2 regions of the Pseudarthrobacter sp. GQ63 genome follow, and region 1 is predicted to be linked to the other one. Evidence: riboswitches for the same ligand, from Rfam matches in the RefSeq annotation. Region 1 holds a riboswitch; the other holds the start of a gene.
The links. A riboswitch is a leader RNA that binds a small molecule or an ion and turns the genes downstream of it on or off. The one in region 1 is predicted to bind thiamine pyrophosphate.
Positions count from the first base shown of each region.

Region 2: it holds a riboswitch for thiamine pyrophosphate, as region 1 does, so the genes downstream of both, AC6CHP_RS07510 (ECF transporter S component) here and thiC (phosphomethylpyrimidine synthase ThiC) in region 1, are expected to answer to the same signal.

Region 1 is NZ_JCAXEF010000001.1:907,602-914,419, reverse strand. It holds gene AC6CHP_RS04360 (VOC family protein) at 1-851, opposite strand, end outside; gene AC6CHP_RS04355 (amidohydrolase family protein) at 952-2,034, opposite strand; TPP riboswitch at 2,112-2,219, shown strand; gene thiC (phosphomethylpyrimidine synthase ThiC) at 2,214-4,037, shown strand; gene AC6CHP_RS04345 (alpha/beta fold hydrolase) at 4,114-4,845, opposite strand; gene ffh (signal recognition particle protein) at 4,953-6,536, opposite strand; gene AC6CHP_RS04335 (glucose-6-phosphate dehydrogenase) at 6,654-6,818, shown strand, end outside.
Region 2 is NZ_JCAXEF010000003.1:54,907-61,724, forward strand. It holds gene mnhG (monovalent cation/H(+) antiporter subunit G) at 1-259, shown strand, start outside; gene AC6CHP_RS07480 (DUF4235 domain-containing protein) at 339-602, opposite strand; gene AC6CHP_RS07485 (CDGSH iron-sulfur domain-containing protein) at 693-908, opposite strand; gene AC6CHP_RS07490 (iron-containing redox enzyme family protein) at 999-2,054, opposite strand; gene AC6CHP_RS07495 (DUF4383 domain-containing protein) at 2,122-2,637, opposite strand; gene AC6CHP_RS07500 (hypothetical protein) at 2,737-2,946, opposite strand; gene AC6CHP_RS07505 (heme-degrading domain-containing protein) at 3,076-3,618, opposite strand; TPP riboswitch at 3,692-3,831, shown strand; gene AC6CHP_RS07510 (ECF transporter S component) at 3,896-4,519, shown strand; gene AC6CHP_RS07515 (ABC transporter ATP-binding protein) at 4,519-6,072, shown strand; gene AC6CHP_RS07520 (energy-coupling factor transporter transmembrane component T family protein) at 6,069-6,818, shown strand, end outside.

The sequences.
Region 1 (6,818 bases):
TTGCGCCACGGATCCCCGAAGCGGAGTTCGGCTCCGGTGTGGTGCGCGGCAACGCCGGCGACCTTGAGGCGGTCGGCGAGGGAGCCGACGTCGTCCCCTGACGGCACCTCGATAAGGACCTCGCCCAGGCCGAGGGTGTCCTTGCGCGGTCCCGCCCCGCGGCTGTTCCAGACGTTCATGGCCATGTGGTGGTGGTAGCGGCCGGCAGAGACAAACAGGGCCTGTCCGTGCCAGCCGGCGGTCTTCTCGAAGCCGAGGGTCCCCACGTAGAAGTCGCGGGCCGTCTGGACGTCGCCCACCTGGAGGTGCACGTGGCCGACGCCCGCCACGGACCCGAGCTGGCGCTCCAGGGAATCTTCCGTCAGGTGCTGCTCGAGGTACCGCTGCGGCGGGAGGGCCAGGCTGTCCATCACCACGTCAGTGCCGTTCCAGGACCAGTTGCTGCGCGGCCTGTCCCAGTAGAGCTCGATGCCGTTGCCCTCGGGGTCGTTGAAGTAGAAGGCTTCGCTGACAAGGTGGTCGGCGCTGCCGGTGAACGAGCGCGGTTCGAACCGGGCGGCGGTGGCGATGGTGGCGGCCAGGTCTGCCTGGTTCTCAAACAGCAGCGCAGTGTGGAACAGGCCGGCCTCTCCCCTGCCCGGAAGGTTCAGCCCGGGCGCGGGAGCCAGGTGCACAAGCGGCTTCTGCAGCCGGCCGAGGTAGATTCCGCCGTCCTGCTCGGCAATGACCTCCAGGCCGAGGGCGCGCTGGTAGTAATCGGTCATCACCTCCATGTCGCCCACCTTGAGCATCACGGTGCCCATGGCGAGGTCGGCAGGCAGAAGGTCCTGGCTTGCGGCTTGTGCAGTCATTGATAACTCCCGGTGCTGTGGGCCTTCCGGTCGGCAGCCCTTACACTCTTAAAATTACTTGAAGCTTCAATTTATTCCAAGTCCCGGGCCGGATATCTTTTCAGCGGATGACCCGACCGCCCAGGACAACGTGCGCCAGGCCATGGACCGCCTCCGGTACCTTCCGCGGGTCTTCCCGGCACACGACAACATCTGCCCGCGCCCCTTCTTCCAGGCCGTCCGCGCCCAGCCACTCCCGCGCACTCCAGCACGCGGCGTCCAGGGCAGACGCCATGGGCAGGCCCGCAGCATGGAGGGCCAGGATCTCGTCGGCGATCCTGCCGTGCCTGATCACGCTGCCGGCGTCGGTCCCGGCGTAGATCCGCACGCCTGCCTCGAACGCCTCAAGCACCCGTTCCTTCCGCCGTTCCCACAGTGAACGCATGTGCGCCGCATACCGCGGAAACTTGGGCGCCGCCTGGGCAGCAATGTCCGGGAACGTGGCGATGTTGACCAGGGTGGGCACAATGGGCACCTTCTGCTCCACGAACCTGGGCAGGTGCCTCGGCAGGAGGCCGGTGGCGTGCTCGACGCAGTCGATGCCGGCGTCCAGCACGTCACCGAGCGTCTCTTCCGCGAAGCAGTGGGCGGTAACGCGTGCGCCTTCGTCATGGGCGGCCAGGACGGCATCGCGGACGACGGCGGCAGGGAACGACGGCGCGAGGTCGCCGGCGTCGCGGTCAATCCAGTCCCCCACGAGCTTGACCCATCCGTCGCCTTCCCTGGCCTGTTTACGGACAGCTTCCACCAGGCCCTCCGGTTCGACTTCCTCAGCGAAACCCCGCAGGTACCGGCGCGTGCGCGCAACGTGGCGTCCGGCGCGGATCAGCACCGGGACGTCTTTTCTGTCCTGCAGCCACCGCGTGTCAGCAGGGGAACCTGCGTCACGGATCAACAGTGTGCCGGCCATCAGGTCCGTCCGCGCCTGCTCTTCGGCGGTCGGAGCATCCACCGCCCCTCCCACGCCGAGCCCGATGTGGCAGTGGGCATCCACGAAGCCCGGCAGCACCCATCCCGCCAGGATCCGGTCCGGGGCCTTTGCCGGCCGGCGGAACGTCAGGCGCCCGTCAACAGACCACAGTCCGCGCTGTCCACTCCCGGGTCCGGTCAGGACCGTCCCCGTGAACTCGATGATTTCTGCCATGTGCACCTCTTTCCTGCCCGGTCAGGCTAGCACCGGCAATGTGACAAGCCCCGAAAGAAAGGCTGTGGTAGCTTTCATCTTGACCACACGGGTGCCCCTGCAGGGGCTGAGATCGGGCTGACGCAGCCTGCGACCGTCGAACCTGTCCGGGTAATGCCGGCGAAGGAAGTGAGTATTCCTTGAATACACCAAATCAGCAGCTGAACCCTGCCCGCAACACCCCGGGTGCCACCACTGACGGGAACCCGCCCCCGGTGACGCAATCCCTGAAATCCCATTCCCTGGCCTACCTCGAGGACGCCGGGACCGGTATCCGTGTTCCCGTGACGGAAATCGCGTTGGAGCCGTCCCCCAACGGCGTTCCGAACCAGCCGTTCCGGACTTACCGGACGGCCGGTCCGGGGAGCGACCCCGTTCAGGGTCTTCCTCCTTTCCGCAAGGATTGGATCGAGGCGCGGGCAGACACGGAAGCGTACAGCGGCAGGGAGAGGAACCTGCTCGACGACGGCCGCTCGGCCGTGCGCCGCGGCGCCGCCAGCGCGGAGTGGAAGGGAGCGCCTCCCGTGCCCCGCCGCGCCGTCGAGGGACGGACCGTGACACAGATGCACTACGCACGGCAGGGCGTCATAACCCCGGAAATGCGCTTCGTGGCGCTGCGGGAAAACTGCGATGTTGAACTGGTCCGGAGCGAACTCGCCGCAGGACGGGCCATCATTCCCAACAACATCAACCACCCCGAATCCGAGCCGATGATCATCGGCAAGGCCTTCCTGGTGAAGATCAACGCCAACATCGGCAACTCTGCAGTGACCAGTTCAATCGCCGAAGAGGTGGACAAGCTGCAGTGGGCAACCCGGTGGGGCGCCGACACCGTCATGGATCTCTCCACCGGCGAGGACATCCACACCACCCGGGAATGGATCATCCGCAACTCGCCTGTCCCGATCGGCACCGTCCCCATCTACCAGGCCCTGGAGAAAGTCAACGGCGAGGCCAACGCCCTGACCTGGGAGATCTTCCGCGACACCGTCATCGAACAGTGCGAACAGGGCGTGGACTACATGACCATCCACGCCGGCGTGCTGCTCCGGTACGTTCCCCTGACCGCCAACCGCGTCACCGGCATTGTGTCCCGCGGCGGATCAATCATGGCGGGGTGGTGCCTGGCGCACCACCGGGAGAACTTCCTCTACACGCACTTCGACGAGCTCTGCGGGATCTTCGCGCGGTACGACGTCGCGTTTTCCCTGGGCGACGGCCTGCGGCCGGGCGCGACGGCGGATGCCAACGACGCCGCGCAGTTTGCCGAGCTGGACACCCTCGCCGAGCTCACGCAGCGTGCCTGGGAGTACGACGTCCAGGTGATGGTGGAGGGTCCTGGACACGTTCCGTTCCACCTGGTCAGGGAGAACGTTGAACGGCAGCAGGAGCTGTGCAAGGGCGCACCGTTCTACACGCTGGGCCCGCTGGTGACCGACGTTGCCCCGGGCTATGACCACATCACCTCCGCCATTGGAGCCACGGAAATTGCCCGCTACGGCACGGCGATGCTGTGCTACGTCACGCCCAAGGAACACCTGGGGCTGCCCAACAAGGACGACGTCAAGACAGGGGTGATCACGTACAAGATCGCTGCCCATGCGGCAGACCTTGCCAAAGGCCACCCGGGCGCCCACGAACGTGATGACGCACTGTCCAAGGCACGCTTCGAGTTCCGCTGGCGTGACCAGTTTGCGTTGTCGCTGGACCCGGAGACGGCCGAGGCCTTCCACGACGAGACCCTCCCGGCCGAACCGGCCAAGACGGCCCACTTCTGCTCCATGTGCGGGCCCAAGTTTTGCTCCATGCGGATCAGCCAGGACATCCGGGACGAATACGGATCCGCGGAGGCACAGGCAGCCCTTGCTGAAGCGGCAGCCGGCATGCGGGGCAAGAGCGAAGAATTCCTGGCTGCCGGCGGGAAAGTTTATCTGCCGGAGCTGAGCGTTCCGCCGGGGCGGTAGGAGCCTGCAGGTTCCGTCCGGCTGGTCATTGGGGGCCGGCCGGACGGGCTCCTGTGGAGGGCAGGTTCGGGCGGGATCAGGAGGCGCGTGCCTCCACGCGGCCTGAGTCGCTGATGAACGAACGGATGATGCGGTCCCCTTCCGGGGAGTCGTGGGGCCGGTGGCCGCCGGCGGCCGTGCGGTGATCCGCCCCGGTCTCACGGAGGTAGCCGGCGATCTCCTCGTAGAGCGGCTCCCAGCCGCCTGTCAGGACGAGCGTGGGCACGCCGGGAACGATATGCAGCGGGGCTTCCCAGGACGGCGCCTGCAGCCGCAGCCGCCTGGCAGAACGCTTCTCCTCGGCAGTCACCGGCTGCTGCAGGTCGGTGGCATAGACCCTGCGGACGAACTCGCGCTGGAAATCCTCGTCACTGAGTTGATGCCGGGCGTTGAACAGGGGCTGCATCAGCCCGATGTGCGCCGCCGTGGCCGGCAGTTCAGCGGTCAGGGACAGGCAGGCCGGCTCCACCAGGGTCAGCGAGTACACAAGGTCCGGACGTTCGACGGCGGCCATCATGGCGGAGATGGCTCCTTGCGCATGCGCCACGACGTGCCCGCCGGCGGTGCCCCGGCCGTCGTCCCCAAGGGATTCCAGCAGGATGCGCGTGTCCTCCGCGAACGAGGACGCAGTGGGTTCGGCAACGGGATCGAAGCCGTGGCGGCGCAGGAACAGGGCATCGTAGGACAGGGCTATCCCGTGCTGGCGGGGCCAGGCTGCGGCGCCGAAGCTGCCCGCGCCGTGCGCGAACACTACCCTCTGCTTGAACATGACCCAACCCTATTCCACGGCACCGGTATCCCAACCAAGTAGCGCCAAGTGTCGTTATGAACGGTCAAAACGACACCTGGCGCTACCTAGCTGGGAGAGGGGGATGGCTACTTGCCGAGGAACTTGTCGAAGCCCTTGGGCAGGTTCAGCTGGGAGGGATCGAAGTCGCCCGCCTGCTGGCCAAAAGCTGCGCCGGTGGGCAGCGCCTTGGCGGCGTTCGCCCGGCGGGCCTCGGCGTCCTTGCGCTCCTGCGCGGCTTTGGCCGGGTTGCCGGATTTGGCCTTCTTCTTGGGCGCGTTCTTGGCGTTCTTCCGGGCACCGCCGCCGGCCCCCGGCATCCCGGGCATCCCTGGCATGCCCGGCATCCCGCCCTGGGCCATCTTCTTCATCATCTTCTGGGCCTGCGCGAAGCGCTCCAGCAGGCCGTTGACCTCGGAAACGTGGACGCCGGAACCGCGGGCGATGCGGGCACGGCGGGAGCCGTTGATGATCTTGGGGGCCACGCGCTCATGCGGCGTCATGGACCTGACGATGGCCTCCACGCGGTCGATCTCGCGCTCGTCGAACTGCTCCAGCTGCTGGCGGATGTTCTGGGCACCCGGCATCATCATGAGCATTTTCTTCATGGAGCCCATGTTGCGGATCTGCTGCATCTGGGCCAGGAAGTCGTCAAGGGTGAAGTCCTCCTGGTCGGCGAACTTCTTCGCCATCCGGGCGGCTTCGTCCTTGTCCCAGGACTTCTCGGCCTGCTCGATCAGGGTGAGGACGTCACCCATGTCCAGGATGCGCGAGGCCATCCGGTCCGGGTGGAAAAGCTCAAAGTCGTCCAGGCCCTCGCCGGTGGACGCAAACATCACCGGCTTGCCCGTGACTGACGCGACGGAAAGGGCGGCACCGCCGCGGGCGTCGCCGTCGAGCTTGGACAGCACGATGCCGGTGAAGTTGACGCCTTCGTCGAAAGCGAGCGCCGTGTTCACGGCGTCCTGGCCGATCATCGAGTCGATGACGAACAGGACCTCGTTGGGCACGATGGCGCGGCGGATCTGGCGCGCCTGCTCCATCATGTCGGCATCGACGCCCAGCCGGCCGGCGGTGTCCACGATGACGACGTCGTGGAGTTTCTGGCGTGCTTCCTCCACACCGGCGCGGGCAACCTCAACCGGGTCCCCGGCAGGGTGTTCGAGCTCGGTGTAGGTGGCGCCGGGGTGCGGTGCGAAGACGGGCACCTTGGCGCGCTGGCCCACGATCTGCAACTGCGTCACGGCGTTGGGGCGCTGGAGGTCACAGGCCACGAGCATCGGGCTGTGGCCCTGTGCCTTCAGCCACTTGGACAGCTTTCCGGCGAGGGTGGTCTTGCCGGCACCCTGGAGGCCGGCCAGCATGATGACGGTGGGGCCGCTCTTGGCCAGGCGGATCCGGCGGGTTTCACCACCGAGGATCTCCACCAGTTCCTCGTTGACGATCTTGACGATCTGCTGGCTCGGGTTCAGTGCACCGGAGACCTCAGCGCCCAGGGCGCGTTCCCGTACCCGGCCGGTGAACTCACGGACAACTGGAACGGCAACATCGGCGTCCAAAAGGGCGCGGCGGATCTCGCGGACTGTGGCATCGACGTCGGCTTCGGTAAGCCTGCCTTTACCGCGCAGGTTCTTGAAGGTTGCTGTCAACCGGTCAGAGAGTGAATTGAACACGCGACGTGCACTTCTTTCAGTGGATGATCAGGGCAGTGGATGATCAAAGGCTGTTGATGATCGGGACTCGACTATCTAGGGTACCAAGCCGGGCCCGCAAGGTGGCATGCTGGCCAAATGACGAGCCAACCAACTGTTAAGACCCTGCTCATCCTCGGCGCCTCGGGGGACCTGACGGGCAGGCTGCTCCTGCCGGGACTGGCGCGCCTGGTGGCGAGGGGGCGTGCTGCGGGCCTCCGGCTGGTGGGGGCCGGATCCGATCCCTGGACCCCGGAACAGTGG
Region 2 (6,818 bases), on a different contig from region 1:
CAAGCCCCAGGTACTGGGGCTGTTCCTGCTCCTGGCATCCATCGGACTGCAGATGCGCACCTGGTGGGTGTGGCCCGTGCTGCTGGTGGCCTGGATCTTCCAGCTGCTCACCGTGCCGGTCTCTGCGCACATGGTGGGCCGTGCGGGTTACCGTACCAAGCACCTGCACCGCGAACTCCTCACCTCCGACGAGCTGGAGGCCGTGGTGCAAAAAGCCGCCGCCAAAGCCGCCCGTGAGGACGGTTCCGGCGACGGCTGAGTGCTGGTGAGGGTGGCCCCGCGAGCGGGAGCGGTAGAAACAGCCCGGTTGGCCGGGGCTATTGGGGCTGGACTGCGTGCTAGACGATGTCCTGGCTCTTGGCGAACCTGGTGATGGCCCGCTGGGTGCCGCGGTTGGCCAGGACCTGGATGATGGTGCTGACAGAGGCCGAGATCAGCGCGAACGTCAGCGCGGACTGCAGGCTCGTGGGGACGTCCTCGTCCTTGCCGGTAGGCGGCTTGCGCCCGGTGGACTTTTCCCAGATGGTGTTGACCAGCTTGGTGCCGACGAAGCCGGCGCCGAGGCTCACGCCGGTGCCGAGCAGCTTGATGAAAAGGTTCATTCCTTAGTACTCCTTGCGGGCGGAAAACGGGCTGTTCCTAGCCTATCTGGCGTTTGCCGGGTCCCTTGCCCAGCGTGCCGCGTCACTTGTTCAGTCAGACGGGGGTTCGGTGCGGAACTTGATCATCTTGTGGGTGCCGTCGCAATAGGGCTTGATGGCTGAGGCGCTGCACCGGCACAGCGCCACGGTTTTGCGGTCACGGGGAACCGGTTCGCCGGAGGGCGTGACGAGCTCAAAGTCGCCGCGCACAATAAGGGGCCCGTCGGGGCAAACCACAATGGAGCTCTCGGTGGGTTCCTGGTTCATCTTTGCTCCTGCTGCGGATTGCTGGGAAATTTGGTGGAAGTCTTTGTTGCTGCCTGCGTAGGGCCTTCAGTGGGGTTCATGGCCTGATGCTCAGGCCGCAGCAGGCAATGCCTGCCTCAGCGAGGTCCCGCCGTTTTCCCAGGACTGCAGGATGTGCGCGGACAGCCTGCCATCCACGGCCATGACCGCGGTGGCTCCGAACAGGACGTCCGCCAGCAGGTGGGGTTCGGCCTCAACCAGCCCGCCCGCAAGGTCCCGGCCGGCAATCTGCTCGTGGACGGCGTCGGCCTCCACGTGCTCGTCGAAGTAGTGGGTGACGTCCGTATCGAATCCATGCCGTCGGAAGCCCCTGCCGTACAGGCGGTTGGGCTGGGAGGACGTCATCTCATAGATGGCCAGATGCCCCGTGATGGCTCCCCGCAACCGGCGGTTCAGGCCGAACAGGGACATCAGGTTCACAGCAGCGAGGGAGACCGCGGGGACGGCGTCCACGTATGCCCCGTACCGGTCCTCCATTCCCAGGCCCCGCATGGTGCGGGCAAAAAGGGCGCTGTGCATCCGCTCGGGCCGTCCACCGCCGTACTCGTCCGCCTGGATTTCCACCAGTGCCGCTTTCGGCCTGCCGGAGAGCCGCGGGATGGCGAAGGTGTGCGGGTCGGCTTCCTTCAGCTGGTAGATGGACTTGTGGATCAGGAATTCCTTGAGCTGGCCCAGGCTGGCCTTCCGGGCCACATACCGGGAGAGGCTGGGGCCGGTGTCGCGTGCAGCCAGGCCGAACAGGATGTCTGCCACTGCGTCGCTGGTGACACCGGGTCCGGCGGGAAGGTCCAGGTCACCGGCGGCGGCCGCGGCAGCCTCCCGGAGCGCGGCTTCGAACGGTTTTTCCAGCAGCTGGCGCACCCGGATCAGTTCCGGGGCCCACTCCCACTCGTCACCTACGCCCTCAAGGCCCGAGTAGTGGAGCTCGTAGAGGCAGAAGAGCGTCAGCTGGAGGTCGTCGTCGCCTATGATGTCCAGGGTCTCGGGAAGATTGCCGGCCACCGTCCGGTGCAGGGCCTCAAGGGCGCCCCCGTCCGTGCCCGGCAGCTCCGCGAGGACGCTGAATAATGCGGTGCTGACGGGACCCCGTGCTGCTGGGATTTTCATGGTGCTCCTTCAGGTCTGGCGTGTGCCGGGTTCCGTGCCCCCTGCACTGGGGGCCGGAAGATGGTGGTCAGCGGCCGCGGGTGCCGGGCGCTGGAGACGAGGCGGTGCTGGAGCTGCCGGCGCCGGAGCCGTCTCCGGCAGCGGCCGGGTCTGGTCCACGGGCGAGCATGATGGCCAGGGCAATCATGGCCAGGCCAAGAACCAGGTGGAGCCAGTTGTCGGCATCGTTTGCGGGGAGGAAGTTCGCCGGGGTGGTGTCACCGACCAGGAGGCCGTACAGCCAGAGGACCAGGTAGATGACACCGCCGTAGATGAGGAAGTTCCGTGCCTGCGGGTGCGAGCGCGACATGAGGACGCCGGTAAGTCCAAAGAGCAGGTGCACGGCGTTGTGGAGAACGGACACCTGGAAGATCCCGAGCAGCAGCGCTCCTGAGCCGTGCCCGGCCAGGTGGAGCGCGTCATAGTGTGAGGTGACGCCGGGAATGAATCCCAGGATGCCGGCCAGGCAGAACACGGCGCCCGTTGCGAGCGCAGCCTTCTGCAGGCCTGTTCGGGCGCCTGCCCGGCGGATGCTGGCTGCCATGTGCTGTACTCCTCAAACCCTGGAGACAACATAGTAAGCATGATTACTAAATAATTGCTAAGCAGGCTTTGTATTCCGCCGGTGTTTGGGCGCCGGTCACTAGCCTTCCGGGCCGGCCCATGAGTAGGGGTTTGTGTATGGACCTCCGCGGCGGCCGTGGTCGTAGCCTTGCTGCCAGGACTTCCCGACGGCGGACACCAGTTCCGCCAGCAGGGAATAGTAGGGGTGGTCCGGGCCGATGAAAATCATCTCGTCCCAGGCTTTGTCCAGCGCCGCCCGGACCTGGTTCTCGGTTGCTGGACCGGTCACGACGCCCTCCTGGATTGATCACCCGCCACTGCGCTCGAATGTACTCCCGGCCTTGCAGGGGTGTCCATGCCAGGAAAAACCTGTCATCCCTGGCCGGCAGGGCGCCGCGCGGTGCAGGCTTTCAGGGCGTCACTCCGCGCCAGCCGACCGGAGGATGTCGCGGAGTGCCTCGACCACCAGGTCATGGTCCTGCACCTGCGGCAATCCGGACACGGTGACGGTTGCTACGGCGCCCACCCCGGTGACGTACACGGGGAAGGAGCCGCCGTGCGCGGCGTAGAGGGCCTGGTCGAACCAGGCGTTGTCTTCAATACGTCCGCCGCCGCGCCGGGCGCGCAGCCCCACCAGCAGGGAAGGAACCTCGTACCGGGCGGCGGTCCGCTTCTTGGCCCGGATCCAGTGCCCGTTGTCCGGCGTTGCCCCCGGCAGGGCCACGTGGAAGAGGACCTGCTCACCCTTGGTGATGTCGATGGCGATGGGGAGCCCGCGCTCCTTGCCCAGCTCCACCAGGAGCAGTCCCAGGTTCAGGGAGTCGTCCAGGGAGAAGCCGGGAAATTGGAGCTCCCGGATCTCCGCCTCGATCCGGGCGATCAAGGCTTCAAGGGATCCCTCCGGCTGGGCATCGCGGGAATCCGGATCGTACTCGGTCACATCTGGTGGATTCGCAGTCATGGCCCACAATCTACCCCTCCCTGCGGTAAACTGGACCACGCCCAACAGGGCGGATATTTCACCAAACAGAATCATTCAACGACAGGGGAGCGCCGCCGTCGGCATCACTGGCCATGCCAGGGACCGCAGGTGGGCGCTGAGAGTGCGGACAGCCGCAGACCCTCGAACCTGATCCGGTTAGTACCGGCGCAAGGGAGTCGAGTTCTCGAAGTGCGCGCAGCGGCAGCAGTGCCGGTAGCCGCGTCCACTTTCCCCTCCTGTTCCTCAGGAGGATCACATGGCAACAACAGCAGTCAAGAAGCCCGCCGGCAAGTCCTGGCGCGTCGTGGACATCGTGGTGGCGGCCCTTATTGCCGTTGCCGGCGGCGTCATTTTCTGGGCCTGGTCCCAGGGGGCGGCCGCAGTCTCGGGACCCATGAACGCCGTCTACCCGCCCCTGACCGGCCTCATCGCCGGCGGCTGGATGATCCCGGCCGTCCTGGGCATGCTCATCATCCGCAAGCCAGGCGCCGCGCTCTTCTGCGAGACGGTGGCCGCCACAGGTGAACTGTTCATGGGCTCCCAGTACGGGGCGTCCGTTCTGTTCTCAGGATTCGTCCAGGGCCTGGGTGCCGAGATCATCTTCGCCATCTTCGTGTACCGGAAGTTCAACCTGCCCGTGGCACTGCTTGCCGGCGCCGCCGCCGGCCTTTTCTGCGGCCTGAACGACTCCTTCGCGCCGTGGGGCTGGAACATCGCCTACGCCGCCGGCGACAAGCTGGCCTACATCATCTTCACCGCCATCTCCGGCGCCATCATCGCCGGAGCCCTGTCCTGGATGGCCACCCGCGGCCTGGCCAGGACAGGGGTCCTGAGCTCCTTTGCATCACGCAAGGCGGCAACGGAGCCCGTCTTCTCCTGATGGGCGCCCCTTCGCGGCACGAGGCATCCGTCGCGGTGCGTCCGGCTGCCGTCACAGCCCGCGGCTGGGGCTGGCGCCATGCGGGGCGCGCCAAGCCGGCCGTCCGTGGCCTCGACCTGGAGATCCGCCCGGGGGAGCGCGTGCTCCTCCTGGGGCCATCCGGCGCGGGCAAGTCCACGCTCCTGCATGCCCTGGCAGGGGTACTGGGGGACATAGACGACGGCGGCGACGCCAGCGAGTCCGACGAGACGGGTTCGCTGCTGGTTGACGGTGCCGTGCCCCGCGAGCAGCGCGGCCGGGCCGGACTGATGCAGCAGGACCCGGAGACGCAGGTTGTCCTCTCCCGCGTTGGCGACGACGTCGCCTTCGGCGCCGAGAACCTCGCCGTGCCCCGCGAAGCCATCTGGGCCCGCGTGCACGAGGCGCTGGACGACGTCGGACTTTCCCACCTGCCGCTGGACCACCCGACGTCGGCCCTGTCCGGCGGGCAAAAACAGCGCTTGGCGCTGGCAGGAATCCTCGCCATGCGGCCTGGCCTGATTCTGCTCGACGAGCCCACGGCGAACCTGGACCCTGCCGGTGTGCTGGAAGTCCGCGACGCCGTGGGCCGCTGCCTGGACAAAACCGGTGCCACGCTGGTTGTGGTGGAGCACCGGGTGTCCGTGTGGAAGGACCTGGTGGACCGAATCGTGGTGCTGCAGCCGGGCAGCGCCACTGATGATGCCGTGCTGCTTGACGGTCCTCCGGACCGGGTGCTCGCGGACGCGCGGACCATGCTGGCGGCGGCCGGTGTGTGGGTGCCCGGGTATGTTCCTGAGACGCGTGCAAGGTCGGGCAACCCGGCTGCCGGCTCCGGCGGCCTCCTGCTGGCGGCCGAACACCTTGCGGTTTCCCGGGAACGTCCGCGCCGCAGCGGCTTTCGGAAGGTGCCCCCAGCGCCCGTCCAGCACGATATTTCCGCGCAGGTCCGGGCAGGGCAGGCGCTGGCCATCACAGGCCCCAACGGCGCGGGCAAGTCAACGTTTGCGCTGACCCTTGCAGGACTCCTGGAGCCCGTGGCTGGAAAGGTGTCCGCCACCCTGGACCTCAGCCGTGGCGCCGGGATAGACCCTTATAAGTGGAAAGCCGAGCAGCTCATCGAGCGGATTGGCACCGTGTTCCAGGAGCCAGAGCACCAGTTCGTCACCGGGAAGGTGCTGGACGAACTCCTGTTCGGTCCGCGGCACCTGGGGCACGGTGAGGAACGCGTGGACGAGCTGCTGGAGCGGTTGCGGCTGACCCACCTCGTGGACGCGAACCCCTTTACGCTGTCCGGCGGCGAGAAGCGGCGCCTCTCCGTGGCCACGGTCCTGGCGGCACATCCCCGCGTGCTCGTGCTGGACGAGCCGACGTTCGGCCAGGACGCCAACACCTGGGCGGAGCTGGCCTCGTTCCTGTCCGAGCTCCTGGATGGCGGCACCGCCGTGGTGTCCGTGACGCACGACGCCGAGTTCACCGCCGCGCTGGGTGGAACCGAGCTGCGGATGGCTGCCGGGGAACCGGTGGCGCCATGAGGCAGGAACTGAACCTGCGGGACAACCAGGCCCTGCTGACCCGCGCCAATCCCCTGAGCAAGTTCGCCGCCGTCTTCCTCATCACGGCAGTGCTGGCGCTTTCGATCGACTGGGTTTCCGCGTCGGTGGCGCTGGCCTTCGAATTCCTGCTGTTCCCGCTCGCAGGCCTGACGCTGACGCTGCTGTGGCAACGCGGCTGGCCGCTGATCCTCGCAGCGGCCGTGGGGGGGTGGAGTACCTCAATCCTGGCTCCGGACAGCGGAAGGACGCTGATCGACGTCGGCATCTGGACCATGAGCGAAGGCTCGCTGGAACTGGGGATCGGCTTCATGCTGCGCGGGCTGGCCATCGCCCTTCCGGCGGTGCTGCTCATGAGCTGCACCGACCCCACGGACCTGGCCGATGCCCTGGCACAGAAGGCCCGCCTGCCGCACCGCTTTGTGCTGGGGACCCTTGCCGCCATGAGGCTGGTGGGCCTGATGGCGGAAGAGTGGCAGACCATCGGCATGGCGCGCAGGGCCCGGGGCGTGGGTTCGCGCGGCAACGCCGTGCAGCGGTTGAAAGCGACGCTGGGGCAGAGCTTCGGGCTCCTGGTGCAGGCAATCCGCCGGGCGTCACGGCTGGCAGTGACCATGGAAGCGCGCGGTTTCGGCGGCGGACGCCGGACGTGGGCGCGCGAATCCACCTTCAGCACGCTCGATGCCTGGGTGCTTGCCGGGGGCGTCGTGATGGCGGGAACAGCGGTG